DNA from 3 places in the Pseudarthrobacter sp. LT1 genome. Region 2 is predicted to be linked to each of the others. Evidence: riboswitches for the same ligand, from Rfam matches in the RefSeq annotation. Region 2 holds a riboswitch; each other region holds the start of a gene.

Region 1 (7,990 bases), 1.4 Mb from region 2:
ACACGGCAGTGGTGGGCGAAGACTCGGACAACGAGCGCGTTGTCATCGCAGCGCGCGCCCGCGAACTGCGCCGCTCGCCCGTGGTGGCCGGCGACTTCGTCTCGCTCGTGGGGGACGTGTCCGGGGCCCCGGACACGCTTGCCCGACTGGTAAAGATCCAGGACCGCCATACCCTCCTGCGCCGCAGCGCCGACGACACCGACCCCGTTGAGCGGGCCGTCGTGGCCAACGCCGACCAACTGGTGATTGTGGTGGCGGCCGCCAACCCGGAGCCGCGAACCGGGTTCATCGATCGCGCCCTGGTGGCTGCCTACGACGCCGGAATCGAGCCGATCCTGCTGGTCACCAAGGCCGACGTCAAGGATCCTGCGGAGTTGCTGTCCAACTACACCCATCTGGACTTCCCAGTGATCATCAGCCGGACTGCGGATGCTCGAGCCTCGGGGATCGACGCAAGGTCCGACGACGGCCTCTCGGCAAGGCTGGACAGCGCTGCGGTCGCCGCCCTGCGCGACCACCTCGACGGCAAGGTCACCGTAATGCTGGGGCACTCCGGCGTGGGCAAGTCCACCATGGTGAACGCGCTGACCGGTGCCGAGCGGGCCACAGGTGGAGTAAACGCGGTCACCGGGCGCGGCCGCCACACGTCGTCGTCAGCCCTGGCCCTGCGCCTGGCAGACGCGCCGGCCGGCAGCTGGATCATTGATACCCCCGGCATCCGTTCCTTCGGACTGGCACACGTGGACCCGGACCGGATCCTGCGCTCTTTTCCCGACCTCTCCCCCGGCATCGAAAACTGTGAACGCGGCTGCAAGCACACTGTAAACGCGGTGAACTGCGGCCTGGACGACTGGGTGGCAGGCGGGCACGCAGGTCCCACCGGCCCGGCACGCCTGGCATCGCTCCGGCGGCTGCTCGGCGCTGACCCCCGCATGGAAGCACAGGAAACCAAAGAGCTCGGCAGCGTCAACTGACGCGTTCTCCCGGCAGAAACGTCCGCAGACGGTAGTTTGTAACCATGATCCAACCCGCTTCGAGCTACAACGATGACCTGCGCCTGGCCCATGTCCTGGCCGACTCCGTGGATGACCAGACCATGGGCCGCTTCAAGGCCCTGGACCTCCACGTTGAGACCAAGCCGGACCTGACGCCCGTCACCGACGCCGACAAGGCAGCCGAGGAGGCCATCCGCGGCCAGCTCTCCCGCTCGCGGCCACGCGATGCCGTCCTGGGCGAGGAATTCGGCAGCACCGGGCACGGTTCACGGCGCTGGATCATCGATCCCATTGACGGGACGAAAAACTTTGTCCGGGGCGTCCCGGTCTGGGCCACGCTGATCGCCCTGGTGGACGAAGGCGAGCCCGTGGTGGGCGTGGTCAGCGCCCCGGCCCTCGGCAAGCGCTGGTGGGCGGCAAAGGGCATGGGCGCGTACATGGGCCGGTCCCTGGCAGCTGCTACCCGGCTGCGGGTCTCGAACGTGTCCAGCCTCTCCGACGCCTCCCTCTCCTACTCCAGCCTGACCGGCTGGAAGGAACGCGGAAACCTCGACGAATTCCTTGGGCTGACCGAGGACGTCTGGCGGACCCGGGCCTACGGTGATTTCTGGTCGTACTGCATGGTGGCAGAGGGCTCCGTGGACATCGCCTGCGAACCGGAGCTCAACCTCTACGACATGGCTGCGCTGGTGCCGATCGTCGTTGAGGCGGGCGGCCGGTTCACCTCCCTCGAAGGCGAGGACGGACCGTTCGGCGGGAACGCGCTGGCCACCAACTCGATCCTGCACTCAGAGGTGCTGCACCGCCTCAACCCGTATTTGGACGACCTGCTGTAACTGCCACGATTTGCCCCCTTAAACGAACATTGCGACGCAGGACACCTCCAGACGGGGGTGTCCGGCGTCGTTTATTCGATATTGCGTAATAAAGCCCTTAACAATTGCCGCGGCTTCAATCCTGGCCGCCCCATGTCCTACGCTTTTATGCAGGTCACGAGTGCCAGCGCAAAACCCCGGTTTGCTGGCCGGCAACCCTCCATTCGCGGCGGGGTGCCCCGGGTGACGACCAGGCCGGTCCGGAGTGGATGCGGCAAGCGCGGATTCCCTATGCCGGAGTCCTGTATTCAAGTGAGGTCTCTGTGACAACTGCCACCGTCTCCCCCCAACCCGCCATTGCCGAAGGCCGCATTGCCGGCGATCGCCACGCCGTTGCCGGCCGTCCCCTTGCTGCCGTCACGGGCGCCGAAATCCAGGCACCGCTGATTTCCGGCGGCCACATCCGGTACGCGAACCTTGACTACGGCGCATCCGCTCCGGCGCTCTCCGTGGTCTCCGCCTACCTGAACGAGATCCTGCCCTACTACGCGAGCGTCCACCGGGGGGCCGGCTACGCGTCCCAGATCAGCACGTCCGTTTACGAGAACGCACGCAGCATTGTCCGGGACTTCGTGGGCGGCCGGCCGGACGATTCGGTCATCTTCACCCGCAACACCACCGATTCGCTGAACCTCCTGGCCGGCTGCCTGCCTGCCACCAACGGCCGGCATGACGGCGAAGTCCTCTACCTGGACATCGAACACCATGCCAACCTCCTGCCGTGGCAGGGGGTTCCGCACCGCAGCATCGTTGCCGCCGACACGGTGGCGGGCACCCTGGACGCCGTCCGGACCGAACTGGAGCAGGGCGGAGTCAGCCTGCTGGCGGTCACCGGCGCCTCCAACGTCACCGGCGAGATTCTTCCCATCCGGGCCCTGGCCGCGCTGGCCCACCAGCACGGTGCCCGGATCGTGGTGGACGCGGCCCAGCTCGCTCCGCACCGCCGGGTGGACATCAGCGCGGACGGCGTCGACTACCTCGCCTTTTCCGGCCACAAGCTGTACGCGCCGTTCGGCGCGGGTGTCCTGGTGGGACGTCCCGACTGGCTGGACACCGGCGTCCCGCACCTCGCCGGCGGCGGGGCGGTCAAGGAAGCACGGCTCGACGGCGTCAGCTGGGCCACCGGGCCGGCCCGCCATGAGGGGGGCTCGCCGAACGTCCTCGGCGCCGCCACCCTGGCCCGCGCCACCCAGGTCATCGCCGAACTCGACCAGGACCGGTGGCATGCCCACGAGTCAGCGATCAGGTCTTTCCTGGTGGAGGGCCTGCAGGACATCGACGGCGTCACCGTCCACCAGATCTTCAAGGACACCAACCCGGAAACGGACACCATCGGCGTGGTCAACTTCTCGGTCGAGGGCTACGACGCAGGGCTGGTGGCCGCCTACCTTTCCGCAGAGCACGGGGTGGGCCTGCGCGACGGACGCTTCTGCGCCCACCCCCTGCTGAAGCGCCTGGGCCTGCCGTCCGGTTCCCTCCGGGCAAGTTTCGGCGTGGGTTCGCGGCTGGAGGACGCCGAACGCCTCCTCACCGGCATCCGGACACTGCGCAGCAACGGACTGGGATGGGACTACGTGGTGGACGCGGGCCGCTGGGTGCCCGCCAACGATTTCCGCACCTACCCGCACTGGGCGCCCAACACTCCCGGGACGGCCGGCGCAGCCCCCTGCCTCGACGACTGAGCGGCGGGGCGGCGACTGCCTGCTGATGCCGGGCATGCGGTAAATTCGAAGGACATCCGCAGGCAGCACCAGAAGGAGGCCACGCGTGGTTCGGGGTGGCCCCAGGCTTGATCACGGCCGGCGCACGGAGCTCGGGCAGAGCTTCCAGGACGGCGGCCGCCACTACCAGCGCGTCCGGCCCGGCTACCCTGCGGAATCTGCACGGTGGCTGGTACCGGCCGGAGCCCATGACGCCCTGGACGTGGGCGCGGGTACGGGAAAGTTCACCGCGTTGCTGCTGGCCATGGGGCTGAACGTCACCGCCGTCGACCCCTCTGCGGACATGCTCGCCCAGCTGAAGGCCCACTGCCCCGCCGCCACGGCTGCGCCGGGGACTGCCGAGGCGACAGGCCTTCCCGACGCTGCCTTCGACGTCGTCACTGTTGCCCAGGCGTGGCACTGGTGCGACCCCCTCGCGGCAAGCACCGAGCTGGCGCGCGTCCTGCGCCCGCACGGAACGCTCGGCCTGGTCTGGAACCAGCTGGACACCTCCATCCCCTGGGTGCACCGGCTTTCCCGGATCATGCACGCCGGCGATGTGTACCGGCCCGGCCACAAGCCCGTCGTCGGGCCCGAATTCCACGGGCTCGAAGGGCACGTCACCCACTGGCAGGACAGGGTGACCACCGGTGACTTGATGGAACTCACCAAGTCGCGCAGCTACTATCTGCGTGCCGGCGAGGCGACGCGGGCAAAAGTTCTGGCCAACCTGGACTGGTACCTGCACGAGCACCTGGCCCATGCCCCCGGCCAGGAACTTGACCTTCCCTACCTCACCCTGGCCTGGCGCGCCACCAAGTCATGACGCACGCGGTTTGCGGCGGGGTGGCCGAAGCAGCGCACGCTGCCGCACCGGCCAAACCGGTAGGCTTGGGCATGTGAAGACCAGCGCGCCCTCCTCCTCAATCGAGGACTACGTCAAGGTCATCTACTCATTCACCGAATGGCAGGACAAGCCCATCACGTCCTCCCAGCTGGCACAGCGGCTGGGAGTGGCAAATTCCTCGGTCTCGGAAATGGTCCGGAAGCTGAAGGACCAGGGCCTGGTGGACCACAAGCCCTACAGCGCCGTCACGTTGACCGAGGCCGGCCTGCGGCTGGCACTGTCAATGGTCCGGCGCCACCGGCTCATCGAGACCTACCTCGTCCAGCGGCTCGGCTACAGCTGGGACGAGGTCCACGATGAAGCTGAACAGCTGGAGCATGCCGTGTCGGATACGTTCATCGAACGCGTCGCCGCGAAGCTCGGAGACCCTAAGCGGGACCCGCACGGCGACCCCATCCCCACCGCGGACGGCGAGGTCCTGATGCCGCGCGCCCACCTGCTCGCCGCGCTGGACCAGGGACACAGCGGCAAGATCACCAGGATCAGCGATGACAACCCTGAACTCCTGCGGTACCTCGCCGCCCAGGACATCGACCTCGACGCGGAAGTCGAGGTGATGGGACGGAGGCCGTTTGGCGGCGCCCTTATGGTGCGGATCGCCGGTTCCGGCGGCACCCGCGACTACGACCTTGCTGACGAAATCGCCTCAGCGTTGTGGGTCTCCAGCGACACCCCGCACCCAGGCTGCGTCCTGGGAAGCTAGCCCCGTTCACCTCCGCCGATTTGGCCGGCTCCCGTATGGTGGAAGGTGATGATCAGCAGACGCGACGCAGCAATAACCCTTGATGTTCCCCTTGAGATGGCACAGCGCCACGGCCTGCCGAAATGGATGTCGGAGGACGAGCTCCGCGGCATCATGGACAATCCCCCGCCCTGGCTGGTGCAGTCACGGGCCAACCGGACCGGCAAGCGGCCCGTCTGGGTACACCTGGAATGCGCCGTCTGCGGGTACGAGGAAGCCGCCCGGCCCAAGAAGTGGTGGCCGGACTTCACCTACGTGGTGTGCGGGCATCATGCCCCTTCCGACGTTCCCGCCGTGCGCCCCGGCTGCGTCCGCAGCGAGTACGACGGCGTGGGGACGCGTTTCGTGGGCATCGCTGACGTGGAAGCGCCACCGGTCGGCCAGTAGTCTTTCGTACTTCGCCTTCCGTACTTCGCCTTCCGGACGTGCCCGCCCACGGTGCCGGGGCGCCGTCGACCCTTATCCAGCGCCGTTGGCCGTCATTTCCTCCGGAACAGCTGTCAGGTGGAGCTCGGCGCCGTCGCGCAGGACGGCCAGGTCGAGGGGCCGGCCGATGGCATCGGCGAACAGCAGGCGCTGCAGGCTCTCGGCGTTGCTGACGGGACGGCCGCCGGCTGTGACGATCACGTCCCCTGCGGACAGGCCTGCCGTGCCTGCGGGCGAACCGGGCAGCACCTCAACGACCCGGAGCCCTTCGCGCAGCCCGGTCCGGATCACGGCGCTGGAGCCGAGCTGCATGGGGGTGCTTACCAGGCCCAGGTACGCGCGGCGCACCCTCCCGTCTGACAGGAGCGCGGAGATGATCCTGCGGGTGGTGGCGTTGATCGGGATCGCCAGCCCCAATCCGGCTCCGGCCACGGCAGTGTTGATGCCCACGATCCTGGCATGGGTGTCCGCCAGCGCACCGCCGGAGTTTCCGGGGTTCAGGGCCGCGTCTGTCTGGATGACGTCTTCGATGACCCGCCGGTTTCCGCCCGACCAGACCGGAATAGCCCTGCCCAGGCCGCTGACCACCCCCGCAGTCACCGAACCGGCCATTCCCAGCGGGTTTCCGACTGCGACCACGAGTTGGCCCACCCGGAGGGATTCCGCCGCACCGAACTCTGCAGGCCGGATCCCGGGCCGCGAACCTTTCACCACGGCAAGGTCTGACAACGGGTCCGCGCCCACCAGTTCCAGCTCCATCCTGCTGCCGTCGCCAAAGACCGCGAAGCCTTGCCGGGTGCCGGCCACCACGTGGGAGTTTGTGAGCAGGTAGCCGTCCTCGGTGAAGAGGACCGCGGAACCTGCGCCCACCCTGACCCGTCCACTGCGGCGCTGCGCCGTCATTTCAATCGCTGCAACGTGGGGTGTGACTGCTGCCGCCACCCGCATCACCGTCTGCGAGTAGGAGTCCAGGACGTCGCCTGTGTCCGCTGGCATTGGTTCTTGCGCCTGTTCCATGGCGCACCTCCGGATTCAGTTCCGCTCTCGGCGGTCGGGTGCCCTCAGGGGCCTTACGGAAGTCAACGATGCAGGGCCCGAATCCAGTCCCGCGCCGGCTACGCCTTCGGTGAACGGTGCAGGGGCAGCGCTGCACTTTGTGAGGGGTACCCCCAACGCCCTCAATATTCCATCAAGTAGAGAAATACCTGCTGCCCCGCTGTTAGCTTGGGGCAATGTCATGGGGGAACCACGGACCAGCCGTTGTGGAGCAGCCGGCAAAGGTCCGCGTCGAATGGATTGATGCGGCGCGGGGCCTGTGCGTCGTCGCGGTGGTGCTCTTCCACGTTGGGTTGTGGCACTTCCTCCGGTTCGAGCACGATGCCAGCGCTGCGTTCGCCTTCTGGGACATGGTGGCAACCGGACTCGGCTCAGTTCGCATGCCGCTGCTCCTTGCCGTCTCCGGAATCCTTGCGGCATCCAAGGTCCGCAACGGGTTCAGGAACGGCAGGGCATGGAATTCCAGCCTGAGCAACTATTACCTGTACGCCGTATGGCTGCTTCTCTATGCACTGCTCGGCATCGTCCTGGCGGGCTCGCCGCGGCCCCAGCGGGTTGTCTCTGTCGGTGATTTCTTCCTGCAGCTCATCGCCCCGGACACTCCCCTCTGGTTCATTTACGCCCTGGCCGTCTACGTCCCGCTGCTGACCCTCTGCAGGAAGCTCCCGTCGTGGGTGGTACTGGCCGCTCTTGCAGCCCTGAGCATCATGACCGCAACGCTGGTAGACAGCACTGCCGGCCAGTGGGGCAAAGTCCCGGAGCTTGCGGTCTTCTTCGCCGCCGGTGTCTACGGAAAGAACATCTTCCTGCACATCGCGGGCGCCCGCAGGCTGCGCTGTCTCGCTGTGTCACTCCCGGCCCTCGCTGCCCTGATGGCGCTGCCGGAGAACCACCCCGGACTCGATCAGGCCGTCTTCATCCTTCAAGGATTGGCCGCTGTGATTGCACTGGTAGCGGTGATCAGTGCAGTCACCAGGTACCGGCCCATTGCGGTGGCAGGGTCGTGGATTGGGCGGCGCACCCTTGGCATCTATCTCCTGCACGCGCCCATTATGGATTTCCTTGTCCTGGCTTTCCACGGCCCCTTGTCGCCGGTTGGGCCCGCCATCTCGAAGTCATTGCCCATCGCGCTTATTTATCCGCTTGCCTTGACCACGGCCGTCATCGCCGCCTGCGTGGGGGTCGAATCCCTCTTCAGGAGATGTGGGTTGACGTTCCTGTTCCAACGTCCGGGCGCCACACCGGGTCCTGTACCCACCCGTGCGCGGCTGCTGTCAAGGCTCTAGGAT
Region 2 (7,990 bases):
CTGTGAGGCGGGGTCGGTTCCCGCACCGATCTTCAGGTCCGCCATGCGGCTGGATATCGCCTTCACCAGGTCGTCGGCAATGTTGCCCACGGCCACCAGGACGCTCACTGCCATGCAGCGTTCACCGGCGGAACCGTAGGCGGCGGAAACCGCCGCGTCGGCAGCCATGTCCAGGTCGGCGTCGGGAAGCACCACCATGTGGTTCTTCGCGCCGCCCAGGGCCTGCACCCGCTTGCCGTGCTCAGCTGCCCGCTTGTAGATGGACTGGGCCACGGGGGTGGAGCCGACGAAGCTGACTGCCTTCACGTCAGGGTGCTCCAGCAGGACGTCGACGGCTTCCTTGTCCCCCTGGACCACGTTCAGGACCCCGGCCGGCAAGCCCGCCTCGGCGAAGGCCTCTGCGATGAAGACGGCCGCCGATGGATCCTTCTCGCTGGGCTTCAGGAGCACCGTGTTGCCGCACGCCAGGGCGCTGCCGATCATCCACAACGGCACCATGGCCGGGAAGTTGAACGGGGTAATGCACGCCACCACGCCCACCGGCTGGCGGACGGAGTGCACGTCGATGCCGCTGGAGACCTGCTCCGAGCGCTCACCCTTGAGCATGTGGGACAGGCCCGTGGCGAAGTCGATGTTCTCCAGGCCGCGGGCAATTTCGCCTTCGGCGTCGGAGAGGACCTTGCCGTGCTCGCTGGTGAGGATGGCGGCGAGCTCGGACTTTCGTTCGGTGAGGATTTCGCGGACCTTGAAGAAGATGGTGGTGCGCTTGGCCAGGCTGGTGGCCCGCCACGCCGGCAGCGCGGCGCGGGCTGCGGCGATGGCTTCTTCTGTCCGTGCCGTTGAGGCGAGCGCTACCTGCTTTTCCTGCTTGCCGGTGGCGGGGTTGAAGACCGGACCGAAGCGGTCGGCATCGGTGACGCGGGCGCCGTTGATGTAGTGCGGAATGGTTTCCAAGGGTGTCTCTTTTCCTGCGGTGCGTGCGGCGTGGTTGGTTGGACGGCGTGTCTACGTTGGACGGCGTGGTTAGTTGGACGGCATCCGGTCGGCGGGCTGGAGGGAACCGTCCACGAGCTTGATGATCATGGAGCAGTCCTTGCCCGCGTCACCGGCGTCGATGAGCCGCTGGAAGAGCTGCTGGACGTGTTTGCCAATCTCCAGCGGCGTGCCGGTGTCCTCGGCGGCGCTGATGGCCAGGCCGATGTCCTTGTTCGCGAGTTCGGTGGTGAACGTGGGTGCGAAGTCGTTGTTGGAGGCCGCGGTGGGAACCACCCCGGGCACCGGATACCAGGTCCGCAGGGCCCAGGAATCCCCCGACGAGACCGAGGCGATGTTCCAGAAAACCTGCTTGTCCAGGCCCAGCCGGTCAGCCAGGACCGCACCCTCCGCGGTGGAGGCGAGGTTGATGAAAAGCATCAGGTTGTTGCAGATCTTGGCCGCCTGGCCCGTGGTGGGGCCACCCGTGGGAATGATGTTTCCGGACATGGGCCCGATGTAGCCCGAGGCGTCTTTGACCGCACCCTCTTCGCCGCCCACCATGAAGGTCAGGGTTCCGGCCTCGGCGCCGCTCATTCCGCCGGACACCGGGGCGTCCACGAAGCGGAAGCCGGCGGCAGCAGCGGCGTCGTGCAGTTCCTGCGCGGAGGCGATGTCGATGGTGGAGGAGTCGATGAGCAGCGTGCGGGTATCCGCGTGCTTCAGCACGCCGTCCTCCCCGAGGTATACGGCGCGGGCGTGTTCGCCCTTGGGCAGCATGGTGAACACGGCGTCAGCGCCGTCCACCGCTTCGGCGATGCTGGCTGCGCGCTTGACGCCACCTGCTTCGGCGGCTGCCAGTGCCGCGGGGTTGAGGTCGAAGCCGCGCACATCGTGCCCGGCCTTCACCAGGTTCACCGACATGTGGCCGCCCATGTTGCCCAGGCCAATCCATCCGATAACTGCCATGCGTAAGCTCCTTTGCTTCCAGTCCGGCGTTACTGCCGGCATGTCTGTGTCTACGATCACACCCTGCTAGAGTGCAATCAAGGGGAAAAATTACAGACGCTCTGTGCATTGATGCACACAAGAGGAAGGCCGCCCGTGGATTCGAGACGGTTGCCCAGCCCCGACGACCTGCTCATCCTGCTGACCGTGGCGCGCCTGGGCCGGTTCAATGCGGTGGCCGAGACCCTGGGAACCACCCACACCACCATTTCCCGCCGGATCCTCGCCCTGGACAAACAGTTGGGCGGGCGCACCCTGGAGCGCAGCCCGCACGGCTGGGAGTTGACGAAGCTTGGGGCGGCCGCGGTGGAGGCGGCGGAGGCGATCGAAAGCACGCTTGGCTCGTTGTCGGGCCTGATCAGCCAGGACCAGAGTGCCCTTGCCGGCCTGGTCCGGGTCGCCACCACCGACGGAGTGGGAGCCGTGTTCGTCACCCCGTCGCTGGTGCGGCTCCAGCAGCAGAACCCGCAGCTGAATATTGAAATGCTGAGTGCCACCCGGAAAGTCAGCCAGAACCGGTCAGGGGTGGACCTGGAGATCGTAGTGGGCCGGGCCGACGTCAGCACAGCCCAGACCATCTTCCTGAGCAACTACTACCTGCGCCTCTACGCCAGCCCCGCCTATGCGGCGCAGCACGGGCTGCCGGAAACGCTCGACGACGTGGGGCAGCACGCGTTTGTCTCTTACGTGGAGTCTGCGCTCCAGGTGGCGGAGCTTGGGCCCCGCTGGTCATCGCAGCTTCCGACGCCCAGGACAAGCTTCCAGGCCACGAGCGTGTTCGCCCAGGTCGAGGCAGTGCGCCAGGGCGCCGGAATTGGGCTGCTTCCGAACTTCATGGTGGGAGACCGTGAAGATTTCGTCCCCGTGCTGCCAGGTGATTTTGAGCGCCAGCTGCCCATCTGGGCTGTTGCAAGGCCGGAGTCGCTCCGGTCAGCGCGGGTGCAGGCCGTGATCGCGGCCCTGAAGGACGAGGTGAAGGAGCGCTCGTTGCTGCTCGCCGCGTGAGGAGCCGGGACGACGGGGAGAATCGGGACCGACGGTTCAAGCCTGACAGTTCAGGCCTGGAAGAGCCGCCGCACTACCTCCCCCGCTGCGAGCGCATCAAGGCCCTCATTGATCTCGCTGAGTGGCCGGGTGTCGGTGTGCAGCAGCTCAACCGGCAGTTTGCCCTCCCGCCAGTACCCGAGGTACCTGGGGATGTCCCGCGCTGGAACGGCGTCACCCATGTAGGAGCCCAGCAGCCGCTTGCCGGCGCCGGCGAACTGCAGGGCCGGTACCGTCAACTCCGCGGACGGGTGGGGCAGGCCCACGGAGACCACGGCGCCACCCCTGGTGACCCGCTCCAGGCAGGACGCGATCACACCGGCCGAGCCCACCGCCTCGATGGCGACGTCAACGCCGTCACCGGCTGCTTCCTCAATCAACCGCCCCGCGTCCTCCGGCGTCCCCACCGCGGTGGCCCCGGCGTCGCGGGCCAGCTGGTGCTTCCCCCGGTTGGGATCGATGGCGATCACACTGGCGGCCCCGGCGAGGCGGGCTGCCATCACGGCGGAAAGGCCCACCGCTCCCAGGCCGAAGACTGCCACGGACTGGCCTGGGCCGACTCCGGCGGTGTTGAACACCGATCCCATTCCGGTGAGCACGGCGCAACCAAACATCGCCGCGACGGTGTCCGGGACGTCGTCGTCAATCACCACCACTGATTCCCGCGCTACCACAGCGTAATCAGCGAAGGCGGAAACGCCCAGGTGGTGGTTGATCCGCTCCCCCGCGGGCGTCCGCAAGAGTGCCGGACCATGGAGCAGGTCTCCGGATCCATTCACCTCAGCTGCCCTGTGGCAGAGCGCGGGCCTGCCGGAAAGGCAGGCCCGGCACTGGCCGCAGCTGGGCACGAAGACCAGAACCACATGGTCGCCCACGGACACGTCGGAGACGCCGTCGCCAACGGACACCACCCGCCCCACGGCCTCGTGTCCCAGGGCCATGGGAAGGGGCCGGACGCGCGACCCGTCCACCACGGAAAGGTCCGAATGGCACAGGCTCGAGTAGGTGATGGAAACTCCGAGCTCACCGGCGCGCGGCTCCGGCTGATCCAGCTCCTGCACCAGCAGGGGCCGGGACTCGGCGTAGCTCTGTTTGCCCTCGGCGCCGGCCGGGGCGGGAACGGTGGAATAGAGGACGGCGGCTTTCATGGGCCTACTTCTTGCTGGCAGCGAGCAGGTCTGCCGTGCCCTTGGCGTCGGCCGCGTCAACGTCGTGCAGCGAGATGCCCCGGGTTTCCTTCAGGAAGAAGACCGCGACGGCGGTGATGGCACATGCGATGAGCAGGTACACCGCCACCGGGACGGAGGACTTGTACGTTCCCAGCAGGGAGGCTGCGATGATCGGCGCCAGCGAGCCCGCCACGATGGACGTCACCTGGTACCCCAGGGAGACACCGGAGTACCGCATCCGGGTGGGGAACATTTCCGCCATGATGGCGGGCTGCCCGGCATACATGAAGGCGTGGAACACCAGGCCGATCATGATGGCCGCCAGGATGATGACATCGTTCTTGGTGTCCATCATGGGGAAGGCAAAGAAACCCCAGGTGGCACCCATGATGGCGCCGGCCATGTAGACGGGCTTGCGGCCGAAGCGGTCCGACAGCTTGCCCACCATGGGAACCACCGCGAAGTGGACGGCGTGCGCAAGGAGCAGCAGCAGCAGGATCCGCGTGGTGTCAGCCTGCACCACGGTCTTAAGGTAGGTGATGGAGAACGTGACCACCAGGTAGTACAGGATGTTTTCCGCGAAGCGCAGGCCCATGGCGGTGAAGACCCCCCGCGGGTAGCGCCGGAACACCTCGGCCACGCCGTAACCCTTGTGGCCCGCCTCCACCTCTTTGCGGGCCTCCAGGAAGATGGGGGCGTCGTTGACCTTGGTGCGGATGTAGTAGCCGATCAGGACGATCACGGCGGAGAGCCAGAACGCCACGCGCCAGCCCCAGCCCAGGAACGCCTCCTGCGTCAGCGTGGAGGAGAGGACGAACAGCACGGCCGTGGCCAGCAGGTTGCCGAGCGGCACTGCCGATTGCGGCCAGCTGGCCCAGAAACCGCGTGACTTGCTGGGGCTGTGCTCTGCGACGAGGAGGACGGCGCCGCCCCACTCCCCGCCCACGGCAAAGCCCTGGGCGAACCGCAGGAAGACCAGCAGCGTGGGGGCCCAGTAGCCGATCTGTCCGAAGGTGGGCAGGCAGCCCATCAGGAAGGTGGAGACGCCCACCAGGATGATGCTCAGCTGCAGCAGCTGCTTGCGGCCGAACTTATCGCCGAAGTGGCCAAAGACGATGCCGCCGATGGGGCGTGCGACGAAACCGACGGCGTAGGTGAGGAAGGCGGCGATGATGCCGTCCAGTTCCGTCCCGGCGTTGGGGAAGAAGGCCTTCCCGAAAACCAGGGTGGCGGCCGATGCGTAGAGGAAGAATTCATACCATTCCACGACGGTGCCGGCCATGGAAGCCGTCACCACTTTCTTAAGGCCTGAGGCCTTGACGTCGGTTTCCTCTGTACGCCTTGCGGCGGAGCTTTCCGTACTCATTCGAACTCCTTCGGCGTCGTCGTCGACACCACGGGGACCAGTCAATGGCAGACGGGTGTGATGCACACCACGAAAGCCGGATTCGATGAGTATGGTCTGCCTGCGGTGCAACCTCAACGCCGATTAGTGCAGAAGGCATCTGCAGGAATGCACATTACCGGCTGTGCGCCAGGCGGCGCCTAGACCAGGAAGCTGCTCCGCAGCCGGCCGCCCAACTGCCCGATCTCGGTGAGGAACCCGTCGTGCCCGATCGGCGCCTGGATGACATGGACGTCCACGTCGCCGGGCAGGGCCTGGGCCAGTTCGTGGGACTGCGATGGGAAGTACAGCCTGTCCGAGTCCACCGCGGCCACGAAGAACCGTGCCGTGGAGGTGGCCAGGGCTTCGGCCAAAGTTCCCCGCCCCCGGCACACATCGTGGCTCATCAGCGCCTCGGTCAGGGCGATATAGCTGTTGGCATCGAAGCGCTTCACCAGCTTGTTCCCTTGGTGGTCCAGGTAGCTTTCCACCTGGTAGCGGCCGCGGGAGGCGAGAATTTCCCCCTGCAGGGGCGATTCGGGAGCCTGGGATGCCCGGCCAAAGCGGCCTTCCAGTTCCGCGGCCGACCGGTAGGTGATGTGGGCGATGCGCCGGGCAAGTGCCAGCCCGTCTTCCGGACACGGACCGCCGTAGTAGTCCCCGCCGTTGAAGTTGGGGTCCTGCCGGATGGCCAGCGTCTGGGCCTGCGCGAAAGCAATCTGTTCGGCAGTGCTGGCGGCTCCCACGGAGATCACGGCGCAGCGCTGCACCCTCTCCGGGTACGTCACCGCCCATTCCAGGGCGCGGGCGCCACCCATCGACCCGCCAAGGACGGCGAACCAGCTCTTGATGCCCAGCTGGTCCGCCAGCCTGGCTTCAGCAACAGTGCTGTCGCGCAGCGTGACGAGGGGAAACCTGGAGCCCCAGGGCTTTCCGTCAGGCGCGAGGGATGACGGGCCGGTGGATCCGTAGCAGCCACCGACAATGTTGATGGACACCACGAAGAAGCGGTCCGTGTCCACGGGAGCGCCGGGGCCGGCCAGCTGTTCCCACCAGCCTTCTTCGTCGGTGTCGCCGCGGGTCACGTGGGTGCTGCCGGTCAGCGCGTGCTCGATCAGGATGGCGTTGCTGGCGTCCGCGTTGAGCGTCCCCCAGGTTTCATAGGCCAGGGTGACATCCGGGAGGTATCCCCCGGCCTCGAGTTCCAGTCCCCCGATGGAGGCGTAACGGACAATTCCATGTTCGGGAATGGTGGTTCGGGCGACGGTAACCGTCATGGCAAGACCTCTTCTACGCGCTTGCCTGCCGTCGTCTGACCGGCAGGCCAGGTCCTCACCCGGGGCACCCCACCGCGGATGGAGGGTTGCCGGCCAGCAAGCCGGGGCTGTCACTGGCACTCATGACCTGGTTCGAGTGTACGAAACACCCCCCACTCCAGGCCAAGAGTATGACTGGTTGTGACTTCCCGGCTTGCCGGCCGGCACATGCTGCGTCCTCGTGTTTGGGGCTACTGGTTGGCGCCCTTGGCGGCCCGGAAGCCTGCCTCCAGGTCGGCGAGGATGTCGTCGATGTGCTCCAGGCCGACGGAAAGCCGGACCAGGCCCGGGTGAACGCCGGCTACAACCTGCTGCTCCGGCGAAAGCTGGCTGTGCGTGGTCGACGCCGGGTGGATGACCAGGGAGCGGACGTCGCCGATGTTGGCCACGTGGGAATGCAGCTCCAGGGCGTCGACGAAGCGCTTGCCCGCCTCTGCCCCGCCGGCCAGGTTGAAGGCCACGACGGCGCCCGTCCCCTTGGGTCCGTACTTGCGGCCACGCTCGTACCAGGGGCTGGAGGGAAGCCCCGCGTAGGCGACGGATTCGACGTCGTCCCTTGCCTCCAGCCAGCGCGCCACTTCCGTGGCGTTCGCAACGTGGCGCTCCACCCGCAGGCTCAACGTCTCCAGGCCCTGGGAAATCAGGAACGCGTTGAAGGGCGAGACGGCCGAGCCCAGGTCGCGCAGCAACTGCACCCGGGCTTTGAGGATGTAGGAGAGGTTGGCGCCGAGCGCGCCGCCTTCACCGAGGTCGCGTGCGTAGACCAGGCCGTTGTACGTCGGGTCCGGGGTGTTGAAGCCGGGGAACCGTTCCGGATCCTTGCCGAAATCGAACTTGCCGGAATCGACGATGACACCGGCGATGGCGGAGCCGTGGCCGCCAAGGTATTTGGTGGCCGAGTGGATCACAATGTCTGCTCCCCACTCCAGCGGGCGGATCAGGTAGGGGGTTGAAAGGGTGTTGTCCACGATCAGGGGCACGCCCGCCTGGTGGGCCACCTGGGAGATGCCCTCGATGTCCAGGACGTCCTGGCGCGGGTTGGAGACCACTTCACCGAAGAAGAGCTTGGTGTTGGGCTGGACGGCATCGCGCCACTG
Region 3 (7,990 bases), 1.9 Mb from region 2:
TCCGCGCCTGGGAGATCCCTAGGTGGGGATGATCCGGAAAAGGAACCTGGTGCGGACCATCACCCACAACAGGCCCAGGACCACGGCGTAGGCAGCGGTGTTGAGGAAAATGCTCTGCTGCTGGAGCGCCGGGATGTTTGTGACGACGGCGATCAGCACCACATGCATGATGAACACATAGAGCGTGGCGCGGCCCAGCGGAATCAGGAACCAGCCCAGGGCCCGCTCCACCGGTTTCCAGTAAGCGCTGAGGAACGCATAGGCGGCCACCACCAGGACCAGGACGTTGAACAGGCGGCCGGGCGCCACGTAGGTCCGGCCGAAGAGTGCGTCATACATGGTCCGGTAGGAGGCGTCCGGCATGAGCGCCAGGCGGACGTCGTAGTTGTTGGCCAGATACGGATTGCCCCAGGACAGGAAGGCCAGCGCAAACGCTGCCACAGTGCAGGCCGCCACCACCCAGGTATGGGCCGACAACCAGGCAACGATGCTGCGGCGGTAGTAGCCAACCACCAGCCCGAGCACAAAAAGCACCTGCCAGACCAGCAGGGGGAACGAGTCCTCAAACTGGGAGGGCAGGATCCTGAACCGGGTCACGGCGCCCACGGCGTACACGGCGAGCGTCGCCAGCAAGACCCAGACGGCCTTGCCGCGGTTCAGCGCCGCAAGGATCAGCGGGCTGGCCAGCAGGAGCACCACGTACAGGCCCATGACGTTGAACTGCCAGGGACCGAACTGCAGCAGCACGATGGCCGGCAGCACCTGCGGCGGCACGGGGAACTGGAACAGCGATGACATGCCGGCATAGAGGTCGTAGGTCCGGCCGGCACCACCGTGTCCCGCCCCGCCGGTCCCCTGGTCCACGAACGTGGTCAGGGCCTCGGTGTGGAAGAACGGGAGCAGGGAAAGAAGGAAGACGCCGATCAGCACGGCCAGCGCAGTCACGTACAGCTTCCCGGCACGGCGGGATGTCAGGTCCACCACCCGGCCGAAGTCCTGCTTGGCTTTGGGCCCGTACACCATGCCGACCACCAGGCCGGAGAACAGCACGAAGAGCTCCGCGCCTGACACGAAGCCCACCGCCTCCTGGGTGAGCAGCTGGAACAGTGAGGCCATGCCCAGGTGATTGACCACCACAAAGACAATGGCCAGTCCGCGCAGCAGGTCCACCCGCGAATCCCTGGTGGAAGGGTCCTGGTAGCTCCAGGACGTGGCGGTGTTGATCCGGCGGGGAACCTGCCACAGGGCCACCAGGAGGATGATCATGGCGGCACCAACGGTCCAGGGGGCGGCGCCGGAAAGCGTGTTGGCCCGCACGAAGGTGCCTGTGGACGCCACATCCGTGACAGGTCCGGTGACCATCGGCGATGCCTTCAGCCTGTCCAGGGCGGCCTTGGCAATATCCGGGCTTCCCGTGAGCAGCCAGCTGATGCTTGCCACGCCGGTATCCCGCGTGCTGGTCCGTTCGTCCCACACCACGGCGGCCGTCCCGGCGAAAGCGGGTGACGTGGCAGTGGCCACCACCTGGTCCCACCAGCCCGTCTTGATGTCCGCCTCGGGTGCCCCACCGGACGCAGGGCTGTAGAAGGCCGAGGTCTGGAGGAGGAATGGCTTTTTGCGTCCCTCGGCGTAGGTGCCGTAGAAGTTTTCGCTGCCGGATGCCGTCAGCATCTCCTGGAGTTCACCGGGACGCGGCGTGGTGTTGACGGCGGCCCCGCCGGAAGTGTCGTCGTGATAGGCGGTCAGGCCCACCCAGTCCACGGCGTCATCGCCGGGGTAATAGGGAGCATAGGCGCTGTCGCTTCCGTTCCAGGCCCCGTCCCCATTCGTATCCAGGAGGGAGAACCCCTCGCTTCCCGGCTCCGGGGCATTCCGGTTCCGTTCAAAGGGGTAGTCCTTGCCCAGGTAGGGCGCCCACACCATGGCGGCCCGGCCGCCGTCGTACTTCTTGAAGGCTGCCGCCACGGCCTGGAAGGCCTGCCGGTACGTGGCCGGCTGCTGGCCCCATGCCACCCAGCCGGTATTCATATCGGGGGCGAACCGGACCAGCAGTTGGCCTTTGAACCCCGACGCCAGGTCGCGCACTTGTGCTGCGAACGCTTCCGCCTCGGCCGTGCCGAGCTGGTCCAGGGGCACCGACGGCTTCACCGTGAGCAGGGCGTGGGCGCCTTTGGCAGCAGTCTGCTGCAGGAAGCCGTCCATGTCGTTCCGCTCCGATTCGCGGTAGGGAATGGTGATGTCATGGCCGAAGACGGCAGGGCTGGCGCCCAGCCGGTCACTGAAGCCCGCAGCCGTATCCTCACCCCACTCGAGGACCGCCCCCAGCCAGGGCTTGCCCTTGTCCGGTGCAGCAGGCGCGGCGTGCGCCGGTCCGGCCGGGACCACCAGGGCCAGGAGGGCGATGATGGCCGCGGCGAAAAAGGCTGCGATGGAACGCGGACGGTTCCGCCGGATGGCGGCGTGGTGGTGCGATACGTGTGCCCGCATGCTGACAAGGACCCCCCGGTACTCATTGCTCTGGATACGGGGCGGCGCCCCCCGGTAAGAACTTTATCGGCCCGCGGGCATTACCCGTGCCGTGTCGCGGACGGCTCAATTACGGAACATGACGACGGCGGCGATGCGGCGGGGCGCGGCAGGTGTTACGTTTTTGGGGAGTAATGAGTACCGGTGCAAAGCCCTGACTTGCCGGTCGGCAACCCTCCCTTTCGCGGCGGGGTGCCTCAGGTGAATACTCGGCATATCGACCGATTCGAGCTGCAAGCGTGAAAGAAGGAGATCCGTCGTGTCCGACGCACCCGCCCCTGACGAAAAACTGTCCTACCGCCTGATTACCGGCGCGGACAACCGTGAATTCTGTGAGCGGATCTCCGCTGCACTCGCCGACGGCTATGTCCTGCACGGCAGCCCGGCGGCAACCTTCAACGGCACCACCGTCATCGTTGCGCAGGCAATCGTCCTTCCGGCCGCCATCGCCTCAGCTGATGCCGCCGTGGCGACCGCCGTGGACCAGCATGATGCCGAATTTGAGGGCGAGTTCGACGGCGAGGGTCACGCATGAGCTACGCCGGAGACCTGACGCCGCAGGAAGCCTGGGCCAAGCTGGAGCAGGGCGCCATCCTGGTGGACGTCCGCACCGAGGGCGAATGGGCCCACATCGGCATCCCGGACACCAAAGCCACGGACAACGATCCCCTGTTCATCCAGTGGACCTTTCCCGGCGGTATCCCCAACCCCGACTTCGTCAAGGACCTGCAGGAGCAGGCGCCGGAGGATCCCCACGCGGAACTGCTGTTCCTGTGCCGTTCCGGCCAGCGGTCCATCGCGGCCGCAACTGCCGCCACCCAGGCCGGCTTCACCGCGTACAGCGTGCTGGAGGGCTTCGAAGGCGAGCCCGACCGCTACGGCGAGCGGACCGTCAATGGCTGGAAGAACCGCGGCCTCCCCACCAACCTCGGAAAGAACTAAGTGGCCTTCAACCCAGACGCCCCCGGCTGGAACCCCGACACCCAGGCAGTCCGCGGAGGCCTGGACCGCTCCAACTTCCAGGAAACATCCGAGGCCATCTTCCTGAACTCCGGGTTCGTCTACGAATCAGCCGCGGCAGCTGAACGCGCCTTCACCGGCGAGGACGAGCGCTTTGTCTACTCCCGCTACGGCAACCCGTCCGTGGCCACCTTCCAGGAACGGCTCAGGCTGCTGGAAGGCGCCGAAGCATGCTTCGCGACGGCGTCGGGCATGTCCGCCGTGTTCACCGCGCTGGGTGCCCTGCTGGCTGCCGGTGACCGGGTGGTGGCCGCCCGGTCACTGTTCGGTTCGTGCTTTGTGATCCTGAATGAGATCCTGCCCCGTTGGGGCGTGGAAACGGTCTTCGTGGACGGGCCGGACCTGGACCAGTGGCGCGAAGCCCTGTCCAAGCCCACCACCGCCGTCTTCTTCGAGTCCCCGTCGAACCCCATGCAGGAGATCGTGGACATCGCAGCCGTCAGTGAACTGGCGCATGCGGCCGGGGCCACCGTGGTGGCGGACAACGTCTTTGCCACTCCCCTGCTGCAGCGCTGCGGGGACCTCGGCGCCGACGTGATCGTCTACTCCGGCACCAAGCACATCGACGGGCAGGGCAGGGTGATGGGTGGTGCCATCCTGGGCACCAAGGAATTCATCGACGGACCGGTGAAGCAGCTGATGCGGCACACCGGCCCCGCGCTTTCCGCTTTCAACGCCTGGGTTCTGACCAAGGGCCTGGAGACCATGGGCCTGCGCGTCAACCACTCCTCGGCGACCGCCCTTCGGCTGGCAGAATGGCTGGAGGAACAGCCGGCGGTGGGCTGGGTGAAGTACCCGCTCCTGAAGTCGCACCCGCAGTACGGGCTGGCGGCAAAGCAGATGAGTGCCGGTGGCACGGTCCTTACCTTCGAGCTCGCTCCTTCCGGCGGACGCACGGGCAAGGAAGCGGCGTTTGCGCTGCTGGACGGGCTGCGGATCATCGATATCTCCAACAACCTCGGTGATGCAAAGTCCCTGATCACGCACCCCGCCACCACTACCCACCGGGCGATGGGCCCGGAGGGGCGGGCCGCCATCGGCCTGAGTGACGGCGTGGTCCGGCTCTCGGTGGGGCTCGAGGACCCGGAGGACCTCCTCCGCGACCTGGAGCAGGCGCTGAAGCAGATCTAGCGGCGGCTGGTCCTGCCTGAGTTTCCAGCAGTATGTGGACCCTCTGGCCGGGGGAAATGCGGTATCAAAGTTCAGCTTCGAAGGCGTACGACGGCGTCACGCGCCGGAGTGTGTCACGGTCGCCCCACAGTTGCATGGGTTCCTTGCACCTGAAGTTCCCGAGCCGGCCGCAGGAGGCTCATGCCACCCAAAAAGTAATCCGTGGCGGCCAAATACGATGTCAGTGCCTCGTTGGATGATGTCGGTATGGGAATCAGCGGTGGTGTCGGGGTGGTGCTGGCGTCAATCGATGCCTCTGTTGCCGCCCTCGATTCGCTGAACAGTGAGGACTCTTTCCTTGCTGCCGGGGCCGGTGCTTGTGCCGGTGTGGATGTGTTGCAGCGGCGGTATGAGATCCGTCTGGAACGACTGGAGCTTTTGGCTCGGCTGGAGGCGCAGCTCGCTGCGGTGAAGGCACGGGACGTCGCTGAGGGAGTGGAGTTCCAGCAAGCCGTGACCCCGCCGGACGCCTCCGTGCAGGACCGCACGTACGCGGACATGTCGGTGGTCGAGGAGATCTCCGGAGTCCTGACCATCAGCTCCGGCGCAGCAGGGGCATTGGTGGAGCAGTCACGGCGGATCTGCTCCCTGCCGCCCGTCATGAACGCCTTGGCCGCGGGCGCGATGTCGTGGCAGCACGCCCGCATCATTGCTGACGAAACCGAAGGCCTCACCTCCGGGGGCGCGGCGTCCCTGGTGACGCACTTCTTCGACCCGGCTGCGCCGAACCCGGCCCGGGGTGCCGCCCCCGGCGAACTCGTCCCGTCACGGTTCCGGGCCAAGGTCCGCGGGTGGCGGGAACGCCACCATCCGGAATCGATCGAGAAGCGCCATGCAAAGGGTGTGGCGGATCGGCGGATGGAATACACCCCCGACCGGGATGGCATGGCCTGGATCTCCCTCTACATGCCCGGGGACACCGCGCGCACCATCTGGAACCGGACCACCGCCACCGCCCGCGGACTCCAAGGCCCCGACGAAGAGCCCTCACCCAGCTCCGCCCCGACATCGCAGCATCCCTGCTGCTGGGGGCTGGAACTGCCACTGAACTCAGCGAAGTCCCTACCCCGCGGGCCGACGTCCTGGTCACCGTGCCCGTGTTCGCCCTCCTCGGAGTGACCGACGAACCCGCCGTACTGGACGGCTTCGGACCAATCCCGGCGTCCATGGCCCGCAAACTCGTCGCCGGTGGGGCGGACTCCTTCTACCGGGTCCTCGTCGACCCCCGCGACGGGGCACCACTGGAAATCGGCCGCAAAAACTACCGGCTCACCGCAGCCATCAAACGCTGGATCAGGATGCGCGACACCAAATGCACCTTCCCCGGCTGCACCAACCGCACCCCCGACAACGACACCGACCACCTGCAAGCGTGGGAACACAGCGGCACCACTGGAACCAGTAACTTGGCACAGCTCTGCCCTAAGCACCACCGGCTCAAACACCACAGCAGATGGACACCGGACCGGGCCAACAAGAATGAACCACCCGGCTGGACCTCACCCACGGGACGGCACTACAACGCCGAACACCAGGACTCAGAACCAACCCACTGGCCCCCGGGCATCCTGCCGGCACAACGAAGCCCGCTGGAACAGGTCCTTCTACAGCGCCTCACTACCTAGCACCCGCTTCGCTGCGGCGTCTCTACGCCTGCCGTCTACAAGTCTGCGCGCCTGGCGGCTCTTGCCCCGTCAGGCCTGCCGCACGCGCAGCAGCTCAGGCGTGGCCTCAACGTCCGCAAGGTCCAGGGCATCACGCATGGTCAGGTGGACGGCCTGCCGTACCACGGCGCCGAACCCCATATCCTCCGGCGGCTGGCCCGCCATGGCCTTGTCGCGGGCGCGGCGCTGTTCAGCGGACCCTGTCCCGCGGGCGATGATGTCCTCCACCCCCTGGCGGGCCAATGCGAGCTCGCCCTGTTCGTCAAGGACGGGGGCCAGGTAATCCACCAGGGAACGCACCACATCCGCAGCCGGCGCGGGCCGGAAGTTGCCAAAGTCCAGCAGTTCGCCGCTCAACCCGGCACTGCTGGCCTGCCAGGACGCCATGCGCAGCAGGACAGTGGGGACCGGCGCAGGGTCCACATCGTCCCGCCACTCCCGGCTGGCGGATTCCACGAGTGCCCGGACCAGCACGGCGATGAGTGCGGCGTCCCCGGCACGGAGGCATACGTCCGCAACCCGCACCTCCACCGTGGGGTGGTTGCGGGAGAGCCGGGCGTCGAAATAGAGCATGCCCTCGTCGAGCATGACGCCGCTGTCCAGCAGCCGGGTTACCACCCGGCGGTAGGCAGGGTACGTTCCGTAGATGCCGGCCGGGCCGGCTGTAGGCCAGCGGTTCCAGGCCTGGGTCCGGTAGCTTTCGAAGCCGGTGGGGACGCCGTTCCAGAACGGCGAGTTCGCGCTCAGCGCCGTGAGTACCGCCAGTTTGTCGCGGATACGGTCAAGGACCGCCACCCCTTCCTCCGGCGATTCGATGAAGGTGTGGACGTGGAAACCGCAGGTGAGCTGTTCCTGGGCAGTGAGGCCAAAGCGCTCCAGCATCCTGGCATAGCGCGGGTCAGGCGTGGTGTGGCTGGGCGATGCCACCGGTGAGGTGGCCAGCGCCGCCACCCTGGCACCGTGCTTCCGGGCTGCCTGGTCGGCCAGCGCCCGGCCCGCACGGATCTGTTCCAGCAGGCCGCCGTACTCCCGGCACGGCCGGGTCTGCGTCTCGATCTGCTCAAGCTTGAGCTCGGCACTCAAGCCCATCTCGTCGTCGTAATCCGCCTGGTTGCCGGCATGGCGGCCATCCAGGCCGACGGGAAGGTCGTCTGCTGCCACGCGGTGGCTGGCGAGGAGGGCGTCGGCGAGGGCAAGCGGCTCCCCGGACTCCGGATCAACGATCAGGAGTTCTTCCTCTACGCCGAATGTACGCATACGAATATTCTGCGACAGCAGACGGGCATTGGAACCGTGGCCCGCCGTTCATGACGAAGCGTGAATGGGTCAGTCCTGGAAGTACTCCACCTTGGCGCCGATGGTGTTCAGCCGCTCCGCCAGGTCCTCGTAACCACGCTCGATCACATAGATGTTCCGCAGCTCGGACACACCCCGCGCTGCGAGCATGGCCAGCAGGAGGCAGGCGGCAGGCCGGAGCGCGGGCGGGCAGCCCACCTCCGCGGCACGCCACTTGGTGGGCCCGTTGACGTAGATCCGGTGCGGGTCCAGCAGCTGCACCTGCGCGCCGAGCCGGTTCAGCTCCGTCAGGTAGATGGCGCGGTTCTCGTACA

What was found. Region 2 has a riboswitch for S-adenosylmethionine ahead of metX (homoserine O-acetyltransferase MetX). Riboswitches for the same ligand answer to the same signal wherever they lie in the genome.
Region 1: linked by a shared signal. The riboswitch ahead of VIK36_RS13825 (aminotransferase class V-fold PLP-dependent enzyme) and the one ahead of metX (homoserine O-acetyltransferase MetX) in region 2 are both predicted to bind S-adenosylmethionine.
Region 3: linked by a shared signal. The riboswitch ahead of VIK36_RS19975 (DUF1737 domain-containing protein) and the one ahead of metX (homoserine O-acetyltransferase MetX) in region 2 are both predicted to bind S-adenosylmethionine.

Annotation. Positions count from the first base shown of each region.
Region 1 covers NZ_CP141830.1:2,940,474-2,948,463, forward strand. The annotation lists gene VIK36_RS13815 (ribosome small subunit-dependent GTPase A) at 1-974, shown strand, start outside; gene hisN (histidinol-phosphatase) at 1,019-1,831, shown strand; SAM riboswitch class IV at 1,984-2,097, shown strand; gene VIK36_RS13825 (aminotransferase class V-fold PLP-dependent enzyme) at 2,134-3,552, shown strand; gene VIK36_RS13830 (class I SAM-dependent methyltransferase) at 3,638-4,396, shown strand; gene VIK36_RS13835 (metal-dependent transcriptional regulator) at 4,470-5,180, shown strand; gene VIK36_RS13840 (hypothetical protein) at 5,229-5,606, shown strand; gene VIK36_RS13845 (S1C family serine protease) at 5,679-6,662, opposite strand; gene VIK36_RS13850 (acyltransferase) at 6,878-7,987, shown strand.
Region 2 covers NZ_CP141830.1:1,541,746-1,549,735, reverse strand. The annotation lists gene VIK36_RS07250 (CoA-acylating methylmalonate-semialdehyde dehydrogenase) at 1-954, opposite strand, end outside; gene mmsB (3-hydroxyisobutyrate dehydrogenase) at 1,024-1,941, opposite strand; gene VIK36_RS07240 (LysR family transcriptional regulator) at 2,053-2,985, shown strand; gene VIK36_RS07235 (alcohol dehydrogenase catalytic domain-containing protein) at 3,036-4,172, opposite strand; gene VIK36_RS07230 (MFS transporter) at 4,177-5,559, opposite strand; gene metX (homoserine O-acetyltransferase MetX) at 5,739-6,854, opposite strand; SAM riboswitch class IV at 6,867-6,982, opposite strand; gene VIK36_RS07220 (bifunctional o-acetylhomoserine/o-acetylserine sulfhydrylase) at 7,085-7,990, opposite strand, start outside.
Region 3 covers NZ_CP141830.1:4,241,859-4,249,848, forward strand. The annotation lists gene opgC (OpgC domain-containing protein) at 19-2,487, opposite strand; SAM riboswitch class IV at 2,657-2,772, shown strand; gene VIK36_RS19975 (DUF1737 domain-containing protein) at 2,786-3,061, shown strand; gene VIK36_RS19980 (rhodanese-like domain-containing protein) at 3,058-3,468, shown strand; gene VIK36_RS19985 (O-succinylhomoserine sulfhydrylase) at 3,469-4,677, shown strand; partial or broken gene VIK36_RS19990 (DUF222 domain-containing protein) at 4,924-6,341, shown strand; gene VIK36_RS19995 (glutamate--cysteine ligase) at 6,411-7,637, opposite strand; gene VIK36_RS20000 (UDP-N-acetylglucosamine 1-carboxyvinyltransferase) at 7,707-7,990, opposite strand, start outside.